DNA from 4 places in the Rahnella sp. PCH160 genome. Region 3 is predicted to be linked to each of the others. Evidence: predicted binding sites of a transcription regulator. Region 3 holds the regulator's gene; each other region holds the start of a gene.
The links. The regulator Fur, encoded in region 3, represses iron uptake genes when iron is present. The targets are predictions, from matches to a motif close to ATAATAATGAGAACNACTATCAA.
Positions count from the first base shown of each region.

Region 1 (3,134 bases), 2.8 Mb from region 3:
TCTGTCCTGTTTCTAATCATGAAAAACTGTCACTTGCCAGTGTACCAAGGATCCCTTGTCCGTATGTTGATCTGAGGCGGCTGTAAAAAGACAGAACACTCCGGTATTGATTCACCGGAGCTCTAGGTAGAGCTTACAGATTATTCTCATTTTGCGAATGAAAATCCGACAGAGACCTTACCGATCTGCGCGGTGTGTCGCAATCTCTCCCGCTCAGGCCGCCGCAATTCTTTCGAATGCGGCTGTAAGGTCGGCGATCAGGTCATCGCAATTTTCCAGCCCGATGTGGAGGCGCACCAGCGTACCCGAAAAATCAACGATTTCTGCCGGGCGAATCGCCTGAATTTCTTCCGGCTGATTGGCCAGAACCAGCGATTCAAAACCGCCCCAGGAATACGCCATGCTGAAATGTTCGAAGTGGTCGAGGTAGTCTGAAAGCTGCTGTTTGCTCAGACGCTGTTTGAGGATAAACGAGAACAAACCGCAACTGCCGGAGAAATCACGTTTCCAGAATTCGTGGCCTTTGCTGCCCGGTAGCGCCGGATGATTTACAGCTTCTACTTCCGGACGTTCTGCCAGCCATTGCGCGATACGAATGCCGCTTTCTTCGTGTTGTTTCAGCCGCACGCCCATCGTCCGCAGCCCGCGGCTGGCGACATAGGCGGTGTCGGCGTCAACCATTTGCCCCATCAGATAAGAGTGCTCGCGCAACTGTTCCCAGCAGCGTTCGTTGGATACCGCCGTGCCAATCATGGCGTCGGAATGGCCGACGATATATTTGGTTCCGGCCTGAATGGAAATATCGATATCAAATTCCAGCGCTTTGAACAGAATGCCGGCCGCCCAGGTGTTGTCGATCATGATCACCACGTCCGGAGACACGGCGCGCACGGCTTTCACCATCGCCGGGATATCCGGGACTTCCATCGTGATCGACCCCGGCGATTCGAGAAAAACGACTTTGGTATTGGGTTGCATCAGCGAACCTAACTCAGCGCCGATATCTGCGCGGAAATAAGTGGTCGCGACCCCGAGTTTTTTCAGCACTTTTTCGCAAAAATCTTGCGTCGGTTCGTAAGACGAACCCGCCACCAGAATGTGGTCACCGGTGCCGACAAACGATAACACCGCATTGCTGACCGCCGCCGCCCCGCACGGATAAAGCGCGCAACCCGCGCCGCCTTCGAGCTCAACCATCGCCTGTTGCAGGGAGAAATGCGTCAGGGTGCCGCGACGTCCATAAAACAGCTCGCCGTTTGCCCGGTTGGCGGTGGCGTGTTTTTTATCGGCCACGGTCTCAAACACCAGCGACGAAGCGCGCTGGATCACGGCATTCACTGAACCCTGTGTGTACTTTTTGTCTCGCCCGGCGCTGATCAGCGCGGTTTCGATTTTTTTAGACGACATAATCCGTATTTCACCCTGTTTAACCATGTAGACCCGCGCTCTGTGGCAGCGGCTGATATGTAATTAACTTAACATGATGAATTTTACGGGTCAGGTTTTTGCCCGTTGGATGAGAAAATTTCAGCTAAAACAAAAGCCCGCCGGCTGCAGGGCCTTCATACCGGTCGCTGTGCATGCAGTCTCATCGCGAATACAGACGGTCAGTTAAAAACGTTCCTCTCCACGGTTATGCAATATCTGCGCATTATTCTCATTCTGTAAAAGTGGTCAGGTGCGGATGCTGACGAATTAACCTTCTGTTTTTTAACGTTGATAATTTTTATTGGCTGATTTATTTACCGCGACATTTTTATGAAAAGTGTGACGAGGGTAAATTGTTCACGCCCTGTCCAAACGGGAAAAACCTTGTCATCCATCAATGACACCCGTGGCGGGAAGCGCGACAATGTAAATAATAATGAGAACGACTATCAATTAGGGCTTTTTCTTTGATATCATTCGGCGTTATTCATTCCTTCTACACACTGATTCTGGCTGGAGGCGACGCGTGAAAACGGCTCGCAATAAGATGAAAGAGGCGACTTCACTCCTGATGTCGTTAATGTTGGTTGCTGGCTTAAGCGGCAACGCGATGGCGGCACCTGCGACGCCTGCGGCACAAGCCGTGACTTCTGCGGCGACTCAACCTGCAACGGCTGACACCCCGGCACCGGCTGATGCGACGCCTGCTCCATTAATGCAACCTGCGCCGACCGAAGCGACGCCTATCATTCCTACCGACTTGTCTGTATTAGGCATGTATCACCACGCTGACGTGGTGGTGAAAACCGTGATGATTGGCCTGCTGCTGGCTTCCGTCGTCACCTGGGCGCTGTTGTTTAGCAAAGGCGCTGAAGTCTTCAGCGGTAAACGCCGCATGCGTCGTGAATTCGATGCGCTGTCTTCGGTGCGAACGCTGGACGAAGCCGCTGAACAGGCTGAAAGCTTTGCCGCCAGCAGCCTCAGCGCGCAGATGATTCGCGATGCGCAGAACGAACTCGAGCTTTCCGCCGGTTCAGCTGACAACAACGGCATCAAAGAGCGTACAGGTTTCCGTCTTGAGCGCCGCGTCGGTGCCGCCGGTCGTTATATGGGCCGTGGCAACGGGATACTGGCGACCATCGGGGCAATCTCTCCGTTCGTCGGCCTGTTCGGTACCGTCTGGGGCATCATGAACAGCTTCATCGGTATTGCTCAGACGCAGACTACCAACCTTGCGGTCGTCGCGCCGGGTATCGCAGAAGCCTTACTGGCAACGGCTGTCGGCCTGATTGCCGCAATCCCCGCCGTGGTTATCTACAACATTTTCGCCCGCACTATTACGTCTTACCGTCATCAGGTCGGTGATGTGGCGGCGCAGATTATCCTGTTACAGGGCCGTGATCTGGACCTGGCTGCCAGCGAAGGCGATGCGCCGCGCGGTCAGACGGGTCAGTTACGCGTAGGGTAAGAACAGATTATGGCTATTCGGTTAAACGACGATATCGACGAAAGCGGTGAAATGCATGACATCAACGTCACGCCTTTTATCGACGTCATGCTGGTGTTACTGATTATCTTCATGGTGGCAGCGCCGCTGGCCACCGTCGATGTGCGGGTAGACTTACCGGCCTCGACGGCAAAAGCACAGCCGCGTCCTGAGAAGCCGATCTTCCTGACGGTGAAATCTGACAAGCAGCTGTTCCTCG
Region 1 covers NZ_JBLOGT010000001.1:1,661,539-1,664,672, forward strand. The annotation lists gene metC (cystathionine beta-lyase) at 214-1,407, opposite strand; gene exbB (tol-pal system-associated acyl-CoA thioesterase) at 1,976-2,896, shown strand; gene exbD (TonB system transport protein ExbD) at 2,906-3,134, shown strand, end outside.
Region 1: the regulator Fur is predicted to act here: its motif matches at 1,859-1,881, upstream of exbB (tol-pal system-associated acyl-CoA thioesterase).

Region 2 (3,134 bases), 2.3 Mb from region 3:
CAGCTGGGAGAGCGCTTGCATGGCATGCAAGAGGTCAGCGGTTCGATCCCGCTTATCTCCACCAACTTCCTTACCAGAGTGAGTTGGTTAGTTCCTCAAAAGGGAACACAAGAAGTACAATGTGGACGACCTCGTGTGGGGGTATAGCTCAGCTGGGAGAGCGCTTGCATGGCATGCAAGAGGTCAGCGGTTCGATCCCGCTTATCTCCACCAAATATTAAAGAAACCCGCTTCGGCGGGTTTTTTGCTTTCTGTTCTCTCCCTCCTGACTTCCTGAATTGCAGGCATAAAAAAAAGGCGCCGGAGCGCCTTTCTTCGTCGTTCTGTTGTTTGCTTACTTACGCCAGTACCAGACCCGCGATAGAAGCTGACAACACGCTGACCAGCGTTGAGCCGTACAGCAGTTTCAGGCCGAAGCGTGAAACCACGTTGCCCTGGTGTTCGTTCAGGCCTTTGATAGCACCGGCAACGATACCGATAGACGAGAAGTTCGCGAAAGACACCAGGAACACGGACAGGATGCCCACGCCACGTGGTGAAAGTTCGGTCGCCACTTTCTGCAGATCCAGCATCGCAACAAATTCATTGGAAACCAGTTTGGTTGCCATGATGCTGCCGACCTGCAAGGCTTCGTGGCTTGGCACGCCCATCATCCATGCGAATGGATAGAAGACATAACCCAGCACGCCCTGGAAGGTGATACCGAATACCACGTCAAACAGCGCATTCAGGCAGGAAATCAGTGCGATGAAACCAATCAACATGGCGGCAACGATGATAGCGACTTTGAAACCGGCCAGGATGTATTCACCCAGCATTTCAAAGAAGCTCTGACCCTGGTGCGTGTTCCCGATTTGCAGGTCTTCTTCTGAATCAACTTTATAAGGGTTGATTAACGACAGTACGATGAAGGTACTGAACATGTTGAGCACCAGCGCAGCAACAACGAAGCGCGGTTCCAGCATGGTCATGTACGCACCCACAATCGACATAGAAACCGTCGACATCGCTGTGGCTGCCATGGTGTACATACGTTTTTCAGACATTTTGCTCAGAATATCTTTATACGCGATAAAGTTTTCTGACTGACCCAAAATCAGGGAGCTGATGGCGTTGAAAGATTCCAGTTTCCCCATGCCATTAATTTTCGACAAGACCGTACCGATGATACGGATGACGAAAGGCAGGACACGAATGTGTTGTAAAATACCGATCAGTGCGGAAATAAACACGATCGGACACAAGACTTTCAAGAAGAAGAACGCTAATCCTTTATCGCTCATGCCTCCAAATACGAAGCCGGTCCCTTCCGCAGCGAATCCTAATAATTTCTCAAACAAGTCTGAGAAGCCTTTCACAAAACCTAAACCGACAGAAGAGTTCAGGAAGAAATAGGCTAATAAGACTTCGATGACCAACAGCTGAACAATGAAACGCAAACGGATATTCTTCCGGTCACGGCTCACCAGTAAAGCCAGTGCTGCGACAACGGCCAACGCTAATACAAAGTGCAATATTCGGGACATGGGTGCTCCAAATTAGAGGCAGGCTATATTTCGACGGACATTTTATGTAACGCGTACATTTAAAACGTGAAGTCGATAGCAAATATAGAAATTACAGACACGAATTGCAACAAATCGAGGTCTATCACACAAAATATCAAGATGTTAATAAAACTAAGCACAATTAGCATTCTTGTGCTAGTTTTATCATGTGCCGTAATGCGTTCCAAATCTGGCCAGTAAATGTCTGTTTTAGGAAAATGCATGCTGTCAGGCTTTCTGAAAGCCGACAGAATGATTAACCACTCAGTGATGACTTTGCCGCTTACGCTGCTGCCTATCAGAGAAATTACTCCGATCATTCTAAATGCACTTGATAATCATTATCAATTAGATATGATTGATGTAAGCGTAATAATTGTAAGGGTTAACTGACTATGCTGAACAGCCGGGCCGAATCTACAGGCCGCGCAGCCAGAAAGATGAAGCTTTCACTGATGGGACCGGCGTTTATTGCCGCCATCGGTTACATCGATCCGGGCAACTTTGCGACTAACATTCAGGCCGGTGCGTCTTATGGCTACCAGTTGCTGTGGGTGGTGGTCTGGGCCAACGTCATGGCGATGTTGATCCAGTTATTGTCTGCCAAACTGGGTATTGCCACCGGCAAAAACCTTGCCGAACACATCCGTGACCGTTTCCCGCGTCCTGCCGTCTGGGCTTACTGGGTCCAGGCGGAGATCATCGCGATGGCGACCGATCTCGCCGAATTTATCGGTGCGGCGATCGGCTTCAAATTGCTTCTCGGGGTTTCGCTGCTTCAGGGCGCGGTGCTTACCGGGATTGCCACCTTTATTATCCTCGGGTTACAAAAGCGCGGGCAAAAACCGCTGGAACTGGTCATTGCCGGTTTGCTGCTTTTCGTCGCCGCCGCTTATATCGCAGAGTTGTTCTTCTCGCAGCCAAGCATCGTGGCGCTGGGTAAAGGCATGCTGATCCCTGCGCTGCCCACCAGTGATTCCGTCTATCTGGCCGCCGGTGTGCTGGGCGCGACCATCATGCCGCACGTCATTTATCTTCACTCCTCGCTGACTCAGCGGGCAGGGAAGGCCTCGAAAGAACAGCGTTATTCCGCGACAAAGCTGGATGTCGGTATCGCGATGACCATCGCCGGTTTCGTGAATCTGGCGATGATGGCGACCGCCGCCGCTGCGTTCCATTTCAGCGGCCACAGCGGGATCAGTGAACTCGACGAAGCCTATCTGACGCTGCAACCGCTGCTCGGCCACGCCGCCGCGACGACATTTGGCCTGAGCCTGGTCGCTGCCGGTTTATCCTCCACCGTGGTCGGCACGTTGGCCGGTCAGGTGGTGATGCAGGGCTTTGTGAAATTCTACATTCCGCTGTGGGTGCGCCGTACGGTCACCATGATGCCGTCTTTTATCGTGATCCTGATGGGGCTCGATGCGACGCGAATTCTGGTCATGAGCCAGGTATTGCTGAGTTTCGGGATTGCGCTGGCGCTGTTGCCGCTGCTGGCCTTTACCGGCAACCGCAGCCTGATGGGCGAAATGGTCAATACCAAAACCGTACAGTGGGCGGGGCGACTCATTGTGCTGATTGTTGTCA
Region 2 covers NZ_JBLOGT010000001.1:2,219,451-2,222,584, forward strand. The annotation lists tRNA gene ACM5QY_RS10385 (tRNA-Ala) at 1-64, shown strand, start outside; tRNA gene ACM5QY_RS10390 (tRNA-Ala) at 138-213, shown strand; gene ACM5QY_RS10395 (NupC/NupG family nucleoside CNT transporter) at 339-1,526, opposite strand; gene ACM5QY_RS10400 (Nramp family divalent metal transporter) at 1,943-3,134, shown strand, end outside.
Region 2: the regulator Fur is predicted to act here: its motif matches at 1,873-1,895, upstream of ACM5QY_RS10400 (Nramp family divalent metal transporter).

Region 3 (3,134 bases):
AATGCAGAGCACTTCATAGAGAACAAGAGGTTAGGTAATCTTATGGCCGTAGTAGGTATCTTCTTTGGATCCGATACAGGTAACACCGAAAACATCGCGAAAATGATCCAAAAGCAATTGGGTAAAGATGTTGCAGAGGTGCATGACATTGCGAAGAGCAGCAAAGAGGATCTGGAAAAATTCGATATTTTGCTGATCGGAATTCCAACCTGGTATTACGGTGAAGCACAGTGTGACTGGGACGATTTTTTCCCGACGCTGGAAGAGATAGATTTCGAAGGTAAGCTGGTGGCCCTGTTTGGCTGCGGCGACCAGGAAGACTATGCCGAATACTTCTGTGATGCGCTCGGTACCGTGCGTGACATCATCGAGCCACGCGGCGCGGTGATTGTGGGCCACTGGCCAACTGAGGGTTATCACTTCGAGGCATCGAAAGGTCTGGCTGATGATAAGCACTTCATCGGACTGGCAATTGACGAAGATCGTCAGCCGGAACTGACTGGTGAACGTGTCAGTGCGTGGGTCAAACAGATCACAGAAGAACTGAGCCTTTCAGAAATTATTGGCTAAAAACCCTGTTGGCCCTGAGGATTTATTCTACAATTGAAGGGCCAAACTATTACTGAAATTAACAATTTAACCGCTACAAAATTGTAACTTTCGGTGGTATCAAGGTACACTGAGTTCATCTGTTTTTTCTATCGATCAAGTCGTTGCATTATCGAATGTGACAAGCATTTTGTGATCTTTATTAACAGGCTACGTTTTTGAGAATCGGCACACTTCCTGAAAACGAAGAATCCTTAAACGACAAATTTTTGTGCCGCCGATGCCACAGGCTGCATGCCTCAACTTGATTAGCACATAGTAACAGGACTGAATCCGCATGACTGACAACAACACCGCACTGAAGAAAGCCGGCTTAAAAGTCACGCTTCCGCGCCTCAAAATCCTGGAAGTGCTGCAAGCGCCGGAAGGTCATCACGTTAGTGCGGAAGATCTGTACAAGCAACTGATTGATATGGGGGAAGAAATTGGCCTGGCGACGGTTTACCGCGTTCTGAACCAGTTTGATGACGCCGGTATCGTTACCCGTCATAACTTCGAAGGCGGTAAGTCCGTTTTCGAACTGACTCAGCAGCATCACCATGATCATCTGATCTGCCTGGATTGCGGCCGCGTTATTGAATTCCGCGACGAATACATTGAAGGCCGTCAGCGTGAGATTGCGAAGAAACACGGTATCAAACTGACCAACCACAGTCTGTACTTGTACGGCCACTGTGAAACAGGCGATTGTCGCGAAGATGATTCTTTGCACAATGATAAACCTGCGCAGTAATCTGCACGGTCAGTCCGAATGAATTAACCGCTGAAAGGCGGTTTTTTTATGCCTGTGATTCAGACAGCGAATTAAAAACACCACGCCCCGGCAAGCCGGGGCGTGGTGTTTCTTAACATCGACGTTAAGGTATCACGTCCTATCAATTCTCTGGTTTTGGCGAATTGTTAGAACGGATTTCCTGCCAGATTTTCCCGCAATCCGCCGCAAAAGCCTGACCGTCACCGGTTTTACGTGCCGTCAGGCAACGCTGATAATCCACCACGCGCACGGTTTCCTGTTCAGCAAACTGCTTGTGCGCCTGTTCCTGTTTCAGAACGTCAAGAACAGTCTGGCACGATGCCACTTTGTCCGGCGAGCCTTCTGCTTTTATGATGCAGTTGCTGTACGCCTGACGCAGTTTTGCATTTTCGGTTTGCGTTGCCGTTGGCGCACAACCGGCCAGCAGCAGGGAAGTCACGACAATTATCAGTAATTTATTCATCGGTTTTGTGTCCTCAGAAAATAGTGAATGGCGCGATAACGATGAATTTCACGTCTTTTTCATCCTGGAAAATGTTGCCGTAACCGCCGCCCCAGCTCGGGATGTCCGAGTGGTTGTCGTACTGGGTGTAATGCAGTTTGAACAGCGTGCCTTTCGCGCGGCCTTCCTGAATGGTGTAGAGCGCATCAAGGCTCCAGGCGCTTTCTTTCAGGCGCTGGCTCTGATCATAAGCTGGATTGGTACTCGGTTTGGCATCCCAGGCGTAAACATAAGAACCGCCCACCGCGAAGCCCGGCAGTTCCCATTTCGCCAGATCGTATAAGACACCTGCGTAAACGGCTTTTTCGCCATTGGCATTGAAGTCAGAACGGTTGTCCCACCACACATCAAGACGTCCGTTAGAAGAAGAATACGTTGGGGTCATGCGTTGTAAAAAATACCCCTGATTCCCTTCTGCTTTGACCATGGTCCCTTCCAGACGCCAGTTGAACTGGCCGGTGGTGTAACCGAAAGTCAGCGCCTGCAACCAGGCTAAACCGTCATACAGGCTGTTCGGATCGTTCTGGCTGCTGATACGATCTTCCGCGCCGTAGAACTGGTAACTGGTCGTGAGCGGATTGCCCATCAGATCAATGTTGTACGACGCCTTGGCGAAGTACTGATCGACGTAACTTTCTGCCTGACCAAAAGCGGCTTCGAGCACCAGATCATTTTTGAAGTCGTATTTCGCCCCCAGCGAGTGGATGTAGGAAACACCGGTTTTTTTATCGTTCTGGCGGAAGTCATCCATTTCCAGATGCCACGGCGATTTGTATTCATCCGCCCACATGTAGGAGAAACTCAGTTCGCCAGGATCGCCAAAATCATGTTTATACCCGGCTTCTGCACCGCGATACGTCCCCGGCATAAAACTCCAGTGCGGGGCGATCAGCGTTTGTCCGGTCGGCTGAATGTAACCGGCATGGCCCCAAAATCCGCTATATTTGAATTTTCCGGCGGCTTTGTAGAGGCTGACGCCGCCTTTATCGCCGGAGTAATCTTCGTCATACGCGTGGTTTTTGGAGGAGAAGGCGATTTCGTTCGGGTGGCCGCTGTCGCTGGCTTCGGCGAGTTCAATCGCGGTAAACGCGGCGATGTCGATACCGAACATGTCCCAGGCGTAGCCGGAGGAGAAATCGAGATTCAGGTTGGCGGTCGCGTGCGAAAGGTTGGTGGCATATTTATCGTAGTCGGGGTTATTCACCGTGACTTTTGAGCCGTCCGGGCGAGTTTCTTCTTTGGTTTTGTTCAAATCTTTGCGGTCACGTT
Region 3 covers NZ_JBLOGT010000001.1:4,503,910-4,507,043, forward strand. The annotation lists gene fldA (flavodoxin FldA) at 43-570, shown strand; gene fur (ferric iron uptake transcriptional regulator) at 887-1,342, shown strand; gene chiQ (ChiQ/YbfN family lipoprotein) at 1,485-1,826, opposite strand; gene chiP (chitoporin ChiP) at 1,840-3,134, opposite strand, start outside.

Region 4 (3,134 bases), 2.9 Mb from region 3:
GTGAAGCGAAAGTTCTGCGTATGCGTTTCGGTATCGACATGAACACTGACCACACGCTGGAAGAAGTGGGCAAACAGTTCGACGTTACCCGTGAACGTATCCGTCAGATCGAAGCGAAAGCGTTGCGTAAACTGCGCCACCCAAGCCGCTCTGAAGTGCTGCGCAGCTTCCTGGACGATTAATCGCCTTCAGGCTGTCAGCCATTAAAAAGCCCCGCCTTTCTCTGGAAATGGCGGGGCTTTTTTGTTCGTATTCATGTAAAAGTCAGGGATTAAGCGACGCATATAACTCACGATACGACTCAACCAGCTCTTCGAGCGTCGCACGATTCAGCCCGCTGGGATTAGGCAAAACCCAGACATCACTCCGGCCAATTTTCAGCGTCTGGCGCCCCCAGTTTACCTTGCTAATGCCAAAGGCTTTACTGAAGGCCTGTTTACCCAGGATCGCTAATGCACGTGGTTGGTAATGAAATATTTTCTCTTTTAACACCTCACCGCCATCGCGCAATTCATCGCGATTCAACTCGCTGGCTTCCACCGTCGGACGCGCCACAAGCGCCGTGATACCGCAGCCAAAATCCTGCAACTGCTGCCACTGCTCCGGCGCTAACTGACACCCTGTGAAACCCGCCTGATGAATCACCTTCCAGAAACGATTGCTACCATTAGCAAAAGGGTAACCCTTATGGGCAGATGAAAGGCCGGGATTAATACCGCAGAACACGACCTGAAGATCCTCCGCGAGGATATCTGTAAGCATAATGTTTTCCTGAGACGTATTTGCTCGAGTTATGGGTAAAAAAGTCTGCGAACACAACATACTAGAACTGTGCACAAAACACGCATACAGACCGAACACATATAGACCTGTAAGCAGAGTTTACCGTATAATCCCGCACCTCGGCCCTTTAGCTCAGTTGGTTAGAGCACGCGACTCATAATCGCTTGGTCGCTGGTTCAAGTCCAGCAAGGGCCACCAAATTTTAGCTTTTAAATCATATAATTAAGCCACTTCGCAAGAAGTGGCTTTTTTGTTCCCATGATTCCCGCCTTAACCAGACCTTTACCCTCGATCTGCCCCTCCCGCGATTGACCGCGCCGCGCCTAAATATAATAATGAGAACCATTAACATTAAAAATTAGGGAATGGATCCAATGAATAGCGCTGGTTTTCGCATTTTTGCAGGGATCGCCGGGCTTTTTTTATCACTAATTTTCACCACTCATGCCTTTGCAGAAGGCTGGCCTCGCGAGATCAAAACCTCTCACGGCATCCTCACATTACAGCAACCTCCGCAGCGAATTGTGTCCACCAGCGTGACGGTCACGGGGACATTACTGGCCATCAACGCGCCGGTAATTGCCAGCGGGGCTTCCGGGCCAAACAGCCGCATTGCCGATCAACAGGGTTTCTTCCGCCAGTGGGGAGATGTCGCGAAAAAACGCGGAGTTGAACGTCTGTACATCGGCGAACCGAATGCAGAAGCCATTGCCGGTCAGGCTCCAGACTTAATTATTATTGCTGCCACCGGCGGCGACTCCGCCCTGAAACTGTATGATCAGCTCTCCGTGATTGCGCCGGTCATGGTGGTCAATTATGACGACAAAAGCTGGCAGGATCTGGCGAAGGAATTAGGTCAGGCAACGGGCAAGGAAGCCGATGCTGCAGCCGTTATTGCCCGATTTGATGCACGCGAAAATGCATTGAAAAAAGCCATGAAACTACCACCACAGCCCGTTTCTGCGCTGGTTTACAGCGCCGATGGCAAAACGGCAAATCTCTGGACCCCCGCCTCGCCGCAGGGACAGTTGCTGCAAGAGTTAGGGTTTACGCTGGCATCGGTGCCTTTAAACATTGCCGCCAGCCTGAGTCAGGGAAAACGTCATGATATCATTCAGCTTTCCGGCGAGAAAATGCCTGACGCGCTGAACGGCCAGACCCTGCTGTTGTTCTCTGCCAGTCAAACCGACGCGGAGCGTCTGCTGAGCAATCCGTTCCTCGCAAAATTGCCCGCCGTAGAAGGTAAGCGCGTTTATGCGATGGGTGATGACACTTTCAGGCTGGATTATTACAGCGCCAGCAATATGCTGACGCAGCTTGAAACCCTGTTCGCCTCCCGCTGATGCCTCGTCTTATGCACCCGGTTTCTGTGCCCCGCGTTTCATCGCCGGGGCAGTTTTCGCGACAAGCCACCGGGTTACTGTTTGCCGTGCTGCTGCTTGTTCTGATGATGGCGCTGAGTCTGTTACTGGGTGCGAAATCTCTTTCATTCAGCACCGTGATTTCAGCACTCAACGGGCACTGCACCGGCGCTGACTGCGTGATCGTGACCGATGCCCGGTTGCCGAGAACGCTGGCCGGTTTGCTGGCGGGAATGGCGCTCGGATTATCGGGCGCGCTGATGCAAACTCTGACCCGCAATCCTCTGGCCGATCCCGGCATTCTTGGCGTTAACGCCGGAGCGGGGTTCGCGGTCGTTCTCGGGATTGCCTTCTTTGGTGCCACCGATGTCAGCGGTTATCTGTGGTTCTCGTTTGCCGGAGCCTTATCAGCGACGCTGCTGGTCGCCATGATTGGCGCACTCGGGCGCGGAAGGCTGGATCCCGTTCGTCTCACGCTGGCAGGCGTTGCGCTGGCGGCCGTTCTGGAAGGGTTCTCGTCGGGAATTTCCCTCCTAAATCCGCAGGTTTACGATCAGTTGCGCTTCTGGCAGGCCGGTTCGCTGGATATCCGCAATATGGCGGTGATCCGAACCGTCACACCGCCGATCCTTTTCGCCGTTTTCCTGAGTTTGCTGATGATCCGTTCCCTGAATAATCTGACGATGGGCAGTGAACTGGCGACCGCGCTGGGCACTAAAATCATCACCACCCAACTGCTGGGATTACTGGCCATCACGCTGTTATGCGGCAGCGCGACGGCGGCCGTCGGCCCTATAGCGTTTGTTGGTCTGATGGTGCCGCATATGGCGCGCTGGATTTGTCGTGCGGATCCCCGCTGGATGTTGCCGTGGACGCTGGTTCTCACGCCGGTGCTGTTGCTGGCGGCGGATATCGCCGGGCGGCTTCTGGTCGCCGGTGAGCTGCGGGTTTCAGTCGTCGTCGCCTTTATCGGCGCGCCGGTGCTCATTT
Region 4 covers NZ_JBLOGT010000001.1:1,619,038-1,622,171, reverse strand. The annotation lists gene rpoD (RNA polymerase sigma factor RpoD) at 1-182, shown strand, start outside; gene mug (G/U mismatch-specific DNA glycosylase) at 265-762, opposite strand; tRNA gene ACM5QY_RS07520 (tRNA-Ile) at 905-981, shown strand; gene fepB (Fe2+-enterobactin ABC transporter substrate-binding protein) at 1,158-2,126, shown strand; gene fepD (Fe(3+)-siderophore ABC transporter permease) at 2,138-3,134, shown strand, end outside.
Region 4: the regulator Fur is predicted to act here: its motif matches at 1,113-1,135, upstream of fepB (Fe2+-enterobactin ABC transporter substrate-binding protein).